Regions from separate parts of the Pseudomonas paraveronii genome, predicted to be linked through region 3. Evidence: predicted binding sites of a transcription regulator. Region 3 holds the regulator's gene; each other region holds the start of a gene.
The links. The regulator sigma-54, encoded in region 3, starts transcription at its own class of promoters, with help from an activator protein. The targets are predictions, from matches to a motif close to ANTGGCATNNANNTTGCTNT.
Positions count from the first base shown of each region.

Region 1: glnA (glutamate--ammonia ligase) is a predicted target of sigma-54. The motif match lies at 1,710-1,729, and genes of this name have one in related genera.
Region 2: U5A08_RS22320 (circularly permuted type 2 ATP-grasp protein) is a predicted target of sigma-54. The motif match lies at 2,541-2,560, and genes of this name have one in related genera.

Region 1 covers NZ_OY817130.1:393,408-397,571, reverse strand. Annotated here, with positions in the region: gene thiI (tRNA uracil 4-sulfurtransferase ThiI) at 41-1,495, opposite strand; gene glnA (glutamate--ammonia ligase) at 1,830-3,236, shown strand; gene U5A08_RS01695 (chorismate mutase) at 3,445-3,981, shown strand.
Region 2 covers NZ_OY817130.1:4,849,086-4,853,249, forward strand. Annotated here, with positions in the region: gene U5A08_RS22310 (transglutaminase family protein) at 1-147, opposite strand, end outside; gene U5A08_RS22315 (alpha-E domain-containing protein) at 144-1,094, opposite strand; gene U5A08_RS22320 (circularly permuted type 2 ATP-grasp protein) at 1,099-2,508, opposite strand; gene U5A08_RS22325 (ribonuclease E inhibitor RraB) at 2,957-3,298, opposite strand; gene U5A08_RS22330 (hypothetical protein) at 3,511-3,747, opposite strand; gene U5A08_RS22335 (START domain-containing protein) at 3,851-4,164, opposite strand, start outside.
Region 3 covers NZ_OY817130.1:1,039,810-1,043,973, reverse strand. Annotated here, with positions in the region: gene lptC (LPS export ABC transporter periplasmic protein LptC) at 1-353, shown strand, start outside; gene lptA (lipopolysaccharide transport periplasmic protein LptA) at 340-873, shown strand; gene lptB (LPS export ABC transporter ATP-binding protein) at 873-1,598, shown strand; gene U5A08_RS04600 (RNA polymerase factor sigma-54) at 1,796-3,289, shown strand; gene hpf (ribosome hibernation-promoting factor, HPF/YfiA family) at 3,365-3,670, shown strand; gene ptsN (PTS IIA-like nitrogen regulatory protein PtsN) at 3,683-4,147, shown strand; gene rapZ (RNase adapter RapZ) at 4,150-4,164, shown strand, end outside.

The DNA.
Region 1 (4,164 bases), 650 kb from region 3:
GGGCCGGTGACGCAGGCCACAGGCATACAGCCCCGGGCTCTTAGCTCGGTCGATAAACGCGCACATTGGCATGCCCCTCACTGAGCAAATGGTGGGCATGCAGGCGACTCATCACGCCTTTGTCGCAATACAGCAGGTACTGACGGCTGTTATCCAGTTCCTTGAAACGCGCGTTCAATGCATAAAACGGCAGCGTTTGTACGTCGATGCCAGCGATGCCCAGCGGCTCGTCTTCAGCGGCATCCGGGTGACGGATGTCGATGACGATCTGGCCCGCCAGGGCTTCGCTGACCTCTTCGATCTGCACATCCTGGCCCAACTCGTCGATGACACGATCGATCGGGACCAGTTTGGCGTTCTCGAGCGCACGCTCCAGAATCGCCATATCAAACTGTTGTTCTTCATACTCCACGCGGTTGCGCTTGGCGTGGGTCTTGGGGTTCACCGAAATGACCCCGCAATATTCAGGCATGTGCTTGGCAAAGTCGGCGGTGCCGATCTGTTCTGCCAGGTCGATGATGTCCTGCTTGTGGCTGGCGATCAGCGGGCGCAGCACCAGCTTTTCGGTAACGCAGTCGATCAGCGACAGGTTCGGCAGCGTTTGGCTGGACACCTGGGAAATCGCTTCGCCGGTCACCAGCGCGTCGATCTGCAGTTGATCGGCAATTCGGGACGCCGCGCGCAACATCATACGCTTCAATACTACGCCCATATGACTGTTATCGACTTTACCGAGAATTTCGCCCAGCACTTCCTCGAACGGCACGCTGACAAACAGCACGCGCTGGGAGCTGCCGTACTTCTTCCAGATATAGTGCGCGACTTCCATCACGCCCAATTCGTGTGCACGCCCGCCCAGGTTAAAGAAGCAGAAGTGGCTCATCAGGCCGCGGCGCATGATCTGGTAGGCCGCCACCGTGGAATCGAAACCGCCGGACATCAGTACCAGGGTCTGTTCCAGGGCGCCCAGCGGGTAGCCGCCGATGCTATTGTGCTGGCTGTGGATCACAAACAACCGTTGGTCGCGAATTTCCATGCGCACTTCAATTTGCGGCGCTTTGAGGGAAATTCCGGCGGCGCCGCACTCGCGACGCAGCTTGCTGCCGACGTATTTTTCCACATCCATGGAGCTGAACGGATGCTTGCCGGCACGCTTGCAACGCACCGAAAAAATCTTGCCTTCCAGCTCACTGCCGAAGTGTTGTTTGCACTTTTCGGTAATGTCGTCGAAGTCGCCCAGCGGGTACTCGTCCACCTGCAGGAAATGCGCGATACCCGGCATGCAGCTCAGGCGTTCGGTCATATCCTTCAAGGCCTTGGCGTCGGTGACACGGGTTTCCAGCTCGAGATTGTCCCACACACCGCTCACCACCACCGCCGGGTCCAGATCGCGGAGCACGGTACGGATGTTCTTGGCCAACTGACGGATGAAACGCATCCGTACCGGTCGGCTTTTGATGGTGATCTCGGGGAAGACTTTAACGATTAATTTCATGGAAACAGCGCGCGCCGGGCCTGCCGAAAAAGGGGGGCGCGGATTATAGCGGAAATCGCTCAAGGTTTAACCAGTTAATATGCATCGCCGACGCAACGCACCAAAACAGGTCATTCACGCAAAGCGACGCCACATTGCAGTGCGTTATTTATTCCGTTTCAGCGGTTTGCACCTTTATAGGGGCCATTTTGACGCAAAAAAGCCATGTTGGCGCACTGGCATGCAATTTGCTCTCTTGTGAGGCAGGTTGCCATGGCGGACTATCCGCGCCGGCATCACCCACATTCTAAGGGCTAACTCCACTACCCAGCCCGAAGCCACCCCGGAGGACACCATGTCGAAGTCGGTTCAACTCATCAAAGATCATGACGTTAAATGGATTGATCTGCGCTTCACGGACACAAAAGGCACTCAGCACCACGTGACCATGCCGGCTCGCGACGCGCTGGATGACGCGTTCTTCGAAGAAGGCAAAATGTTCGACGGTTCCTCCATTGCCGGCTGGAAAGGCATCGAAGCTTCCGACATGATCCTGATGCCGGACGACAGCACTGCCGTGCTGGACCCGTTCACCGAAGAGCCAACCCTGATCATCGTCTGCGACGTGATCGAGCCTTCGACCATGCAAGGCTACGACCGCGACCCACGTGCGATCGCCAAGCGTGCCGAGGAATACCTGAAGTCGACCGGTATCGGCGACACCGTATTCGTAGGCCCGGAACCAGAATTCTTCATCTTCGACGAAGTGAAGTTCAAGTCCGACATCTCCGGCTCCATGTTCAAGATCTACTCCGAACAAGGTTCGTGGATGTCCGACCAGGACGTTGAAGGCGGCAACCATGGCCACCGTCCAGGCATCAAAGGCGGTTACTTCCCGGTTCCACCATTCGACCACGACCACGAAATCCGTACCTCCATGTGCAACGCCATGGAAGACATGGGTCTGGTCATCGAAGTACACCACCACGAAGTGGCCACTGCCGGCCAGAACGAAATCGGTGTGAAGTTCAACACCCTGGTAGCCAAGGCTGACGAAGTTCAGACCCTGAAGTACTGCGTACACAACACTGCCGTTGCCTACGGCCGTACCGCTACCTTCATGCCTAAGCCACTGTACGGCGATAACGGTTCGGGTATGCACGTTCACCTGTCCATCGCCAAAGATGGCAAGAACACCTTCGCTGGCGAAGGTTATGCCGGCCTGTCCGACACTGCCCTGTACTTCATCGGCGGTATCATCAAGCACGGTAAGGCCCTGAACGGCTTCACCAACCCGTCGACCAACTCCTACAAGCGTCTGGTCCCAGGTTTCGAAGCACCGGTAATGCTGGCCTACTCGGCACGTAACCGCTCCGCTTCGATCCGTATTCCTTACGTGTCCAGCCCACGCGCTCGCCGTATCGAAGCCCGCTTCCCGGATCCAGCAGCCAACCCGTACCTGGGCTTCGCTGCACTGTTGATGGCTGGCCTGGACGGCATCCAGAACAAGATTCACCCAGGCGACGCCGCCGACAAAAACTTGTACGACCTGCCGCCTGAAGAGGCCAAAGAGATCCCACAAGTGTGCGGCAGCCTGAAAGAAGCCCTGGAAGAGCTGGACAAGGGCCGTGCGTTCCTGACCAAAGGCGGCGTGTTCAGCGACGACTTCATCGATGCCTACATCGAGCTGAAAAGCGCAGAAGAAATCAAGGTGCGTACCTTCGTACACCCACTGGAATACGAGCTGTACTACAGCTGCTGATCCGGTAGCGTCGCTTAACGTGGCGTGATCGAAAAAGACCTCCTTCGGGAGGTCTTTTTTTTGCCCGGGAATTACACAATTCCGCACCTGCAAACCCAATCAAAAAGGTGGGAGGGAGCGTGCTCCCGATAGCCGTGGATCAGTTGATACCAGTGCTGACTGACACTCTGCTATCGGGGGCAAGCCCCCTCCCACAAGGAGATCAGCATTGAACCGTCGACTTGTGTTCGCTCTGTTATTCGTCAGCGCCAGTGCGAGCGCTGCGCCGCCCAGCCTCGAACCTTTACTCAACAGCATCGCCGAACGCCTGGCGATCGCCGACCAGGTCGCCCTGAGCAAGTGGGACAGCCACAAGCCCGTAGAAGACAAGAAACGCGAGCAAGAGGTAATCGCCAGCGTCGTCGCCCTGGCACCGAGCTACAAGCTGGACCCCGCCACTGCCGAACAATTTTTCTCGGCGCAGATCGAAGCGAACAAATTGGTGCAGTACGCCCATCTGTCCGACTGGCAGTTCCAGGGCAAGGCCCCCGACGATCCACGCCCGGACCTGATCAAGCAGATCCGCCCACAACTGGACCAACTGCAAAAACGCCTGCTGCAGCAGTTGGCCGACTTCAGCCCGCAGCGCGCCGACCCACAGTGCCCGCAATGGCTGGCCGAGGCGGTGCATGAGCCGCTCAATGAGCCGATGCAGCAGTTGGCGATGATCCGCGCGACCGCCGAGCTGTGTATCTACAAAAACTAAAACGGTAAACCCGATCCAAAAATGTGGGAGGAGGCAATCCCCCTCCCACATTTGATTTGTGTGAATTCGGCACGTCCTGAGCAAGCGTCACAAAATCGCACTATATTGGTGCGACAGCTTGCACCCTTCCCACCGACCCAGCCCATTTTGGTTCGAAACTTCCCGATGAAGCTGGCAGAACGC
Region 2 (4,164 bases), 2.6 Mb from region 3:
GGCGCGCACCGGACGCGGCAGGTCCAGTTGCCAACTGATTACGTGCTGGCGCTCGCTATCGTGGGGCGTAAGACGCAGGTACTGGATGCTTGCGCGCACCTGATCGTCGTAGTGGTAGGTGGTTTCGTGGCTGATGGAGAGTCTCATGCCGCCTCCAGGTAGGAACTGTAGATGGCGTCGCCCAACTGGCGGACCAAGGGAATAAAGTCGGTCAGCCAGGCGTGCAGGCCTTCCTCGAGGATTTCGTCGATCGCGGTAAAGCGCAGGCGTGCGTCCATTTCGGCGGCCAGGCGCTGGGCCGGGCGGCCGTTGAGGCCGGGCAGGCTGGCGAGGATCTGGTCGATCTCTTCGCTGCAGGCCCGCAACGAGCGCGGTACATCGGCACGCAACAGCAACAGCTCCGCCACTTGCCGGGCGCCGGGGGCGTCGCGGTAGATTTCAGTGTAGGCCTCGAACGACGACAACGCGCGCAACAAGGCACTCCACTGGTAGTACGCGTGGGCCGTGCCATCGCTGACCGCTTCGGCCTGGTCGCCGGCCATTTCATAGCGCGCATCCAGCAGGCGCAGGGTGTTGTCGGCGCGCTCGATGAACGTGCCCAGGCGGATAAAGCGGAAGGCATCGTTGCGCATGATGGTGCCGTAGGTCGCCCCACGAAACAGGTGCGAACGCTCCTTGACCCACTCACAGAACCGGCTCATGCCGTAGCGGCTCAAGCCCTGCTGGGCGATATCGCGGATATCCAGCCAGGTGGCGTTGATGTTTTCCCACATGTCGGCGGTGATTCGCCCACGCACGGCATGGGCACTCGCCCGCGCAGCGCCGAGGCAACTGTAGATGCTCGCCGGGTTGGCCGCGTCCAGCGCGAAAAAGTGCAGCAGGCGTTCGGCGTGCAGTTCGCCGTGGCGTTCGTGGTAGTCCTCCAAGGTGCCGGTGATCAACAACGGCATGGCCAATTCATGCAAACCGTCGCCGCGTCCGTCCTGGGGCATCAGCGACAGCGAATAGCTGACGTCGAGCATGCGCGCGAGGTTTTCCGCACGTTCCAGGTAGCGCGACATCCAGTACAAATCCGAGGCAGTTCTACTCAACATGGCATCAGTCCTCAACCACCCAAGTGTCTTTGGTGCCGCCGCCCTGGGACGAGTTGACCACCAGCGAGCCTTCGCGCAAGGCCACGCGGGTCAGGCCGCCGGGCACCACACGGGTTTCCTTGCCGGACAACACGAACGGGCGCAGGTCGATATGGCGCGGGGCGATACCGTTTTCGACAAAGGTCGGGCAGGTGGATAAACACAGGGTCGGCTGTGCGATATAGGCATGGGGCTTGGCCTTGATACGGGCGCGGAAGGCTTCGATTTCCGCCGCGCTGGAGGCCGGACCGACGAGCATGCCGTAGCCGCCGGAGCCTTGGGTTTCCTTGACCACCAGGTGCGGCAGGTTAGCCAGTACGTGGGACAGTTCGTCGGGCTTACGGCATTGGAAGGTCGGAACGTTCTTCAGAATCGGTTCTTCATCCAGGTAAAAACGGATCATCTCGGTGACAAAGGGATACACCGACTTGTCATCCGCCACCCCGGTGCCGATCGCGTTGGCCAACACCACGTTGCCCGAACGATAGGCTGCAAGCAGGCCGGGGACGCCGAGCATGGAGTCCGGGTTGAAGGCCAGCGGGTCGAGAAATGCATCGTCGAGGCGCCGATAGATCACATCCACGGCCTTGGGACCGTCGGTGGTGCGCATGAATACGCGGTCATCGCGCACGAACAGGTCGGCGCCCTCCACCAGTTCCACGCCCATTTCCCGGGCGAGGAAGGCATGCTCAAAGAACGCACTGTTGAAACGCCCGGGAGTCAGCACCACCACACTCGGGTTATCCAGGGGGCTCGAGCTTTTCAGGGTGTCGAGCAGCAAATTGGGGTAGTGGTCGATCGGCGCGATACGCTGGGCCGCGAACAGCTCGGGGAACAGGCGCATCATCATCTTGCGGTCTTCGAGCATGTAGCTGACGCCGCTCGGGGTCCGCAGGTTGTCCTCCAGCACGTAGTAGGTGCCGTCGCCATCGCGAACGAGATCGACGCCGGAGACGTGGGAATACAGATCGCGGTGCAGATTCAAGCCCTGCATGGCCAACTGATATTGCTCGTTGGCCAGCACCTGTTCGGCGGGGATGATCCCGGCCTTGATGATGCGTTGTTCATGGTAGAGGTCGGCGAGAAACATGTTCAGCGCCTTGACCCGCTGAATGCAGCCACGTTCGACAATCCGCCATTCACTCGCCGGAATGCTGCGCGGGATGGTGTCGAAGGGAATCAAGCGCTCGGTGCCCTGTTCATCCCCGTAAAGGGTGAAGGTGATCCCGGCGCGGTGAAACAGCAAATCGGCTTCGCGCCGGCGCTGGGCCAGCAATTCAGCAGGGGTTTCAGCCAACCAGCGGGCGAACTCGCGGTAATGGGGGCGAACCAGCCCTGCCCCATCGTACATTTCGTCGTAATAAGTGCGGATCATGCCGTACTCCTTGTCACCCGGACGCGAGAATCATCGCAAGGCCCGTGCCAGCGGCATAAACACTTAAAAATCAGTGAGTTAAATAATAACGGACAGCTAAGCGCACCATCCTGGTGCGCAGAATGCCCAGCGTCCGGCCGCACGCTTCATCACAATGCGGGCTTTGACTATCAACAGCATAGCCAGAGTTGATTTCACTGCCCGGCCACCGTTGCGGATAATCGCCACCATCTGCTGAACAGGACCCGTCCTACAGCCCAATCCATCGCGTAATCGGTACCGTGTGCCCTCGTGTACCGACCGACTCCTCCGGTCTTCCCTTTCGGCCACCCTGCTCGGGTGGCTTTTTTTTGCCTGAAAATACAGCGCAAGTTTCGCCCGCTTTCAGACGCCACAAACAAAATCGGCCGACCCAAAGGTCAGCCGATACGCTGTGTTTCTCATACTGCTACATGGGTAACCCACGCACCTCCTGCTTGACGCCCCATCCTTCGATGATCCCGCCCAGCGGCTCGACCACCGCTTCAAAGTCTTGCTCGAAGTCTCCTATGCCGTCGTAGGTTGCAAACATGATCTTGCTCAGTTCCAAGTACCAGGCGCCATCGTCGCGCGCGCTGACCTGGGCATTCAGGGATTCGCCACGAAATCGACCCGCAGCCCTGCGCGCCCGTTCCTCGTCCGGGAAAATGGCGTAGAACTCGATGGGGTGGAACCGTGAAAAATCGAAGCCGCCCTCTTTCATGCGGCGCAGAACGTTGGTGCTGATGTCTTCTTGATAGGCTGTGCTCATGAAACGTCCTCCTCAAACCGATGGATAGACTTTCCGTGCTTCCCTAGCCGGCGCCGTACTGGCGCGGGGGCTACGACAATGACATCACCGCTGGAAAACAAGCATGTAGCTGACAAGACCAGACCTTAGCGATTCATTCGCTGATCTCACTTGCAGAGTAGCGCGAAGCTATCACCTCCACCAGAGGCGCTTGAATGGCAGACAGGGAATGTTCAGGCGGCGGGAGAGATGTCGAGGATCTGGATACTGTTCTGGTCTTTGAGAATCTTGACCGTCGGCTCGGGTTTGCGGCCGTCCAGATCATTGAGGTCCAGTTCGGCGGCCACCGGCACCAGCTTGTCGCGAATCAAGTGTGCCGCATCTTCGAGGCTGGGCTTGCGCTCGCAGGCGAATCGCTCCACGGACTGCACGCCGTGATCATCAACGAAGGTAATCTGCCAATTTTGCATCGGTGCCTCCTCGATAAAGCCCGCGTGTGGGCTTACCTCTATCTGGACCTTGAGGGCTCGCTAAACGTTCCACTCAAGGTCGCAGGCACCGGATCAACCGCGCTTACTTCTCAGCGCGTTCCTTCAGGGCTTTCAAAGTGTTGAACGGGGCGTCCACCACAAACTTGTTGGCCAACCACGAGGGCACGCTGCCGCCTGGCTCGGTGTGTACCTGGTAGGTCACTTCGGTTTCATTGGCACCTTTAGGCACCAGTTTCCAGTAGCCTTCGACCTGGGCCACGCGCACGTAGCCCTTCACTTCCGGCTGATAGGTCGGCACTTCCAGCAGGGTGCGGGTCACGCTGCCATCGGCGGCCTTGGCCGTGGTGATTTCCAGGATCGAATCGCGGTCGGTCACCGGGAACGGTGCCTTGAATT
Region 3 (4,164 bases):
ACTTGAAGGCATCCGAAGTCACCCTGCTGACCAACCCCGACCTGAATCTGTACCGCGGCACCGAATTCCCCTGGCACGTCACCAGCAAGCGTGGCGAAGTCAACCCGGACGGCACCGAAGTGGAACTGATCGACTCGGTGCGCGTCGCACGGACTGACGCGCAGAACCGCGACACCATCATTACCAGCAGTCGCATGACCGTATTCCCACAGAAGCAATATGCGCAGACCGAGCAAGACGTTAGAATCGACGGCGCTGGCGGCGTATCGACTGGCAAGGGAATGAAAGCGTATTTGAAAGAAAGCAGGATACACCTGCTATCGAACGTAAGAGGACAGTATGAGGCTCGTTAAAACCCTCCCTATTTTGCTCGGTCTGGGCGCAGCACTGGGAAGCGTGAGCGCCTGGGCTCTGCCGAACGATAGCCAGCAACCGATCCACATTTCGGCCGACGATGCACAGCTCGACGACAAGCAAGGCGTCGCGACCTACACCGGCGGTGTGATCATTACCCAGGGCTCGATGAAGATCACCGGCAACACGGTGACGCTGACTCGCACCCCCGCTGGCGACATCGACGTCGTGACTTCCGTGGGCAACCTGGCTTACTTCGAACAGAAGCAGGCGCCCGCCGATACCGCACCAATGAAGGGCTACGGTAAAACCATCCAGTATCACGCCCAGCAAAACCGCATCGTGCTGCTCGACCAGGCCAAGGTACTGAGCCCCGACGGCAACTCCACGGAAGGTGAGAAAATCACCTATGACACCGTGAAGCAGGTCGCCAACGCCGGTCGTGCCAACGGCACCAAGGTCACCGCACCACGCCCACGTATCGACATGGTTATCCAGCCGAAGAAGAAGGCCGAGTAATGGCAACCCTGAAAGCCCAGCATCTGGCCAAGGCCTATAAAGGCCGTCAGGTCGTGCGCGACGTCAGCCTGTCGATCGAGAGCGGCCAGATCGTCGGCCTGCTTGGCCCCAACGGTGCCGGCAAGACCACTTGCTTCTATATGATCGTCGGCCTGGTTCAGGCAGACCAGGGTCGCGTGTTGATCGACGACCTGGACGTCAGCCACCAGCCGATGCACGGCCGTGCGCGCGCCGGTATCGGCTATCTCCCCCAGGAGGCGTCGATCTTCCGCAAACTGTCGGTCGCCGATAACATCATGGCGATCCTCGAGACCCGTAAGGAACTCGACCGCGACGGCCGCCGCAAGGAGCTGGAAAGCCTGCTGCAGGAGTTCCACATCAACCACATTCGCGACAACCTCGGCATGAGTTTGTCCGGTGGTGAACGTCGCCGCGTGGAGATTGCCCGCGCACTGGCCACTGCGCCGAAGTTCATCCTGCTGGACGAACCTTTTGCCGGTGTCGACCCGATCTCGGTTGGCGACATCAAGCAGATCATCCATCACCTCAAGGCCAAGGGCATCGGTGTACTGATCACCGACCACAATGTCCGCGAGACCCTCGATATCTGCGAAACTGCATATATCGTCAACGATGGGCAACTGATCGCAGAAGGCGATTCGGCCACTATCCTGGCCAACGAACTGGTCAAGGAAGTGTATCTGGGCCACGAGTTCCGCCTGTAAGCCTGCCTTTAGAAAATGGCGGTGGCAGGCCGTTCGCCAAGGTGCGCGGGAGTCAATGAAAACCTCCGGATTTTTATTGTTACCGCGCTCTAGGCAAAGCCCCCGATATCAGGCATATAATTTGCTTATGTTTGGCGCTCACGCGCCCTGTCGTGGATGGCGCATTGCGCCGGCGAATAAGGTGTTAAGCCCCTGCCATGAAACCATCGCTAGTCCTGAGAATGGGCCAGCAGCTGACGATGACACCGCAGCTGCAACAGGCCATCCGCCTGCTCCAATTGTCGACACTGGACCTGCAACAGGAAATCCAGGAAGCCCTGGAGTCCAATCCGATGCTCGAACGCCAGGAAGAAGGCGACGACTTCGATAATGCAGACCCACTGGCCGACAACGTCGAGCAAAAACCCAATTCCGACGTGCAGGAACCCTCTTACCAGGAAACCGCCCCTACGGTGGATAACCTGGAGGAAGGCGAATGGAACGAACGCATTCCCAACGAACTTCCCGTGGACACCGCCTGGGAGGACGTCTACCAGACCAGCGCCAGCAGCCTGCCGAGCAATGATGACGACGAGTGGGATTTCACCACCCGCACCTCTGCCGGCGAGAGCCTGCAGAGCCACTTGCTGTGGCAATTGAACCTGGCACCGATGTCCGACACCGATCGCCTGATCGCCGTGACCCTGATCGACTGCATCAATAACCAGGGTTATCTGGACGAGACGCTCGAAGAGATTCTCGAAGCCTTCGATCCGGAACTGGACATCGAGCTGGACGAAATCGAAGCCGTCCTGCACCGCATCCAACAGTTCGAGCCCGCCGGCATTGGCGCACGCAACCTCAGCGAGTGCCTGTTGCTGCAATTGCGCCAACTGCCCGCCAAGACCCCTTGGCTCGCTGAAGCCCAACGCCTGGTCACCGACTACATCGACCTGCTGGGCAGCCGCGACTACAGCCAACTGATGCGCCGCATGAAGCTCAAGGAAGACGACCTGCGCCACGTCATCGAGCTGGTGCAAAGCCTCAACCCGCGTCCGGGCTCGCAGATCGAGTCCAGTGAAGCCGAATACGTCGTCCCCGATGTGATCGTGCGCAAGGACAACGAGCGCTGGCTGGTGGAACTGAACCAGGAATCGGTGCCGCGCCTGCGGGTCAACCCGCAATATGCCGGTTTCGTGCGTCGTGCCGACACCAGTGCCGACAACACCTTCATGCGCAACCAATTGCAGGAAGCGCGCTGGTTCATCAAGAGCCTGCAAAGCCGCAACGAAACCCTGATGAAAGTCGCCACCCAGATCGTCGAGCACCAGCGCGGCTTCCTCGAATACGGCGACGAAGCGATGAAACCCCTGGTTCTGCACGACATCGCAGAAGCGGTGGGCATGCACGAATCGACGATTTCCCGGGTGACGACGCAAAAATTCATGCATACCCCACGGGGTATATATGAGTTGAAGTACTTTTTCTCCAGCCACGTCAGCACCTCCGAAGGCGGCGAATGCTCGTCCACGGCGATCCGCGCGATCATCAAAAAACTGGTTGCCGCGGAAAATCAGAAAAAGCCGTTGAGTGACAGCAAGATCGCTGGTTTACTGGAGGCACAAGGCATTCAGGTCGCCCGTCGAACCGTCGCCAAGTACCGCGAGTCCCTTGGGATCGCGCCTTCCAGCGAGCGTAAGCGTTTGATGTGACGGGCAGGCCATAGCGTTCCAGTGGCGGGTATTCCGACCCGCCGCTTTATGCACTGGCAACGAAGGAGAAGCTGTATGCAAGTCAATATCAGTGGACACCAGCTGGAAGTGACCGACGCGCTGCGCACCTATATCGGCGAAAAACTCAAACGAATTGAGGGGCATTTCGACAAGATCACCAACGTGCAAGTGATTATGACCGTCGAAAAGCTGAAGCAGAAAATCGAAGCCACCTTGCGTATACCCGGCGGAGAAGTCGTCGCCAATGCTGAGCATTCTGATATGTATGCCGCCATTGACGATCTGACCGACAAGCTGGATCGCCAAATCAAAAAGCATAAGGAAAAGCAGCAGAGCCTTCTTCAGGGCACCGGCCGCTAACACTCCCCACCCATGATCCGACTTGAAACCATCCTGACCCCCCGCCGTTCCCTTGTGAACGCGCTGGGGGGCAGCAAGAAGAAAACCCTCGAAGAGATTGCCGACCTAATCAGCCGAGAAGTGCCTGGACTGGTGAAGCAAGACGTCTACGAGGCACTGATTGCCCGTGAAAAACTCGGTTCGACCGGTTTTGGTAACGGCATCGCCATTCCCCACTGCCGTCTCAAAGGCTGCGAGACACCTGTCAGCGCCCTGCTGCACCTGAAAGCTCCCATCGATTTCGACGCCATCGACGGTGCCCCGGTCGACCTGCTGTTTGTGTTGCTGGTCCCGCAAGCCGCCACCGATGCACACCTGGAACTGCTCCGGCAGATTGCCAGCATGCTCGACCGCAAGGAAGTACGCGACAAACTGCGCAGCGCCAGCAGCAATGAGGCGTTGTATCAGGTTGTCCTGGATGAACAAAACGGGCATTAATCATGCGTTTGATCATC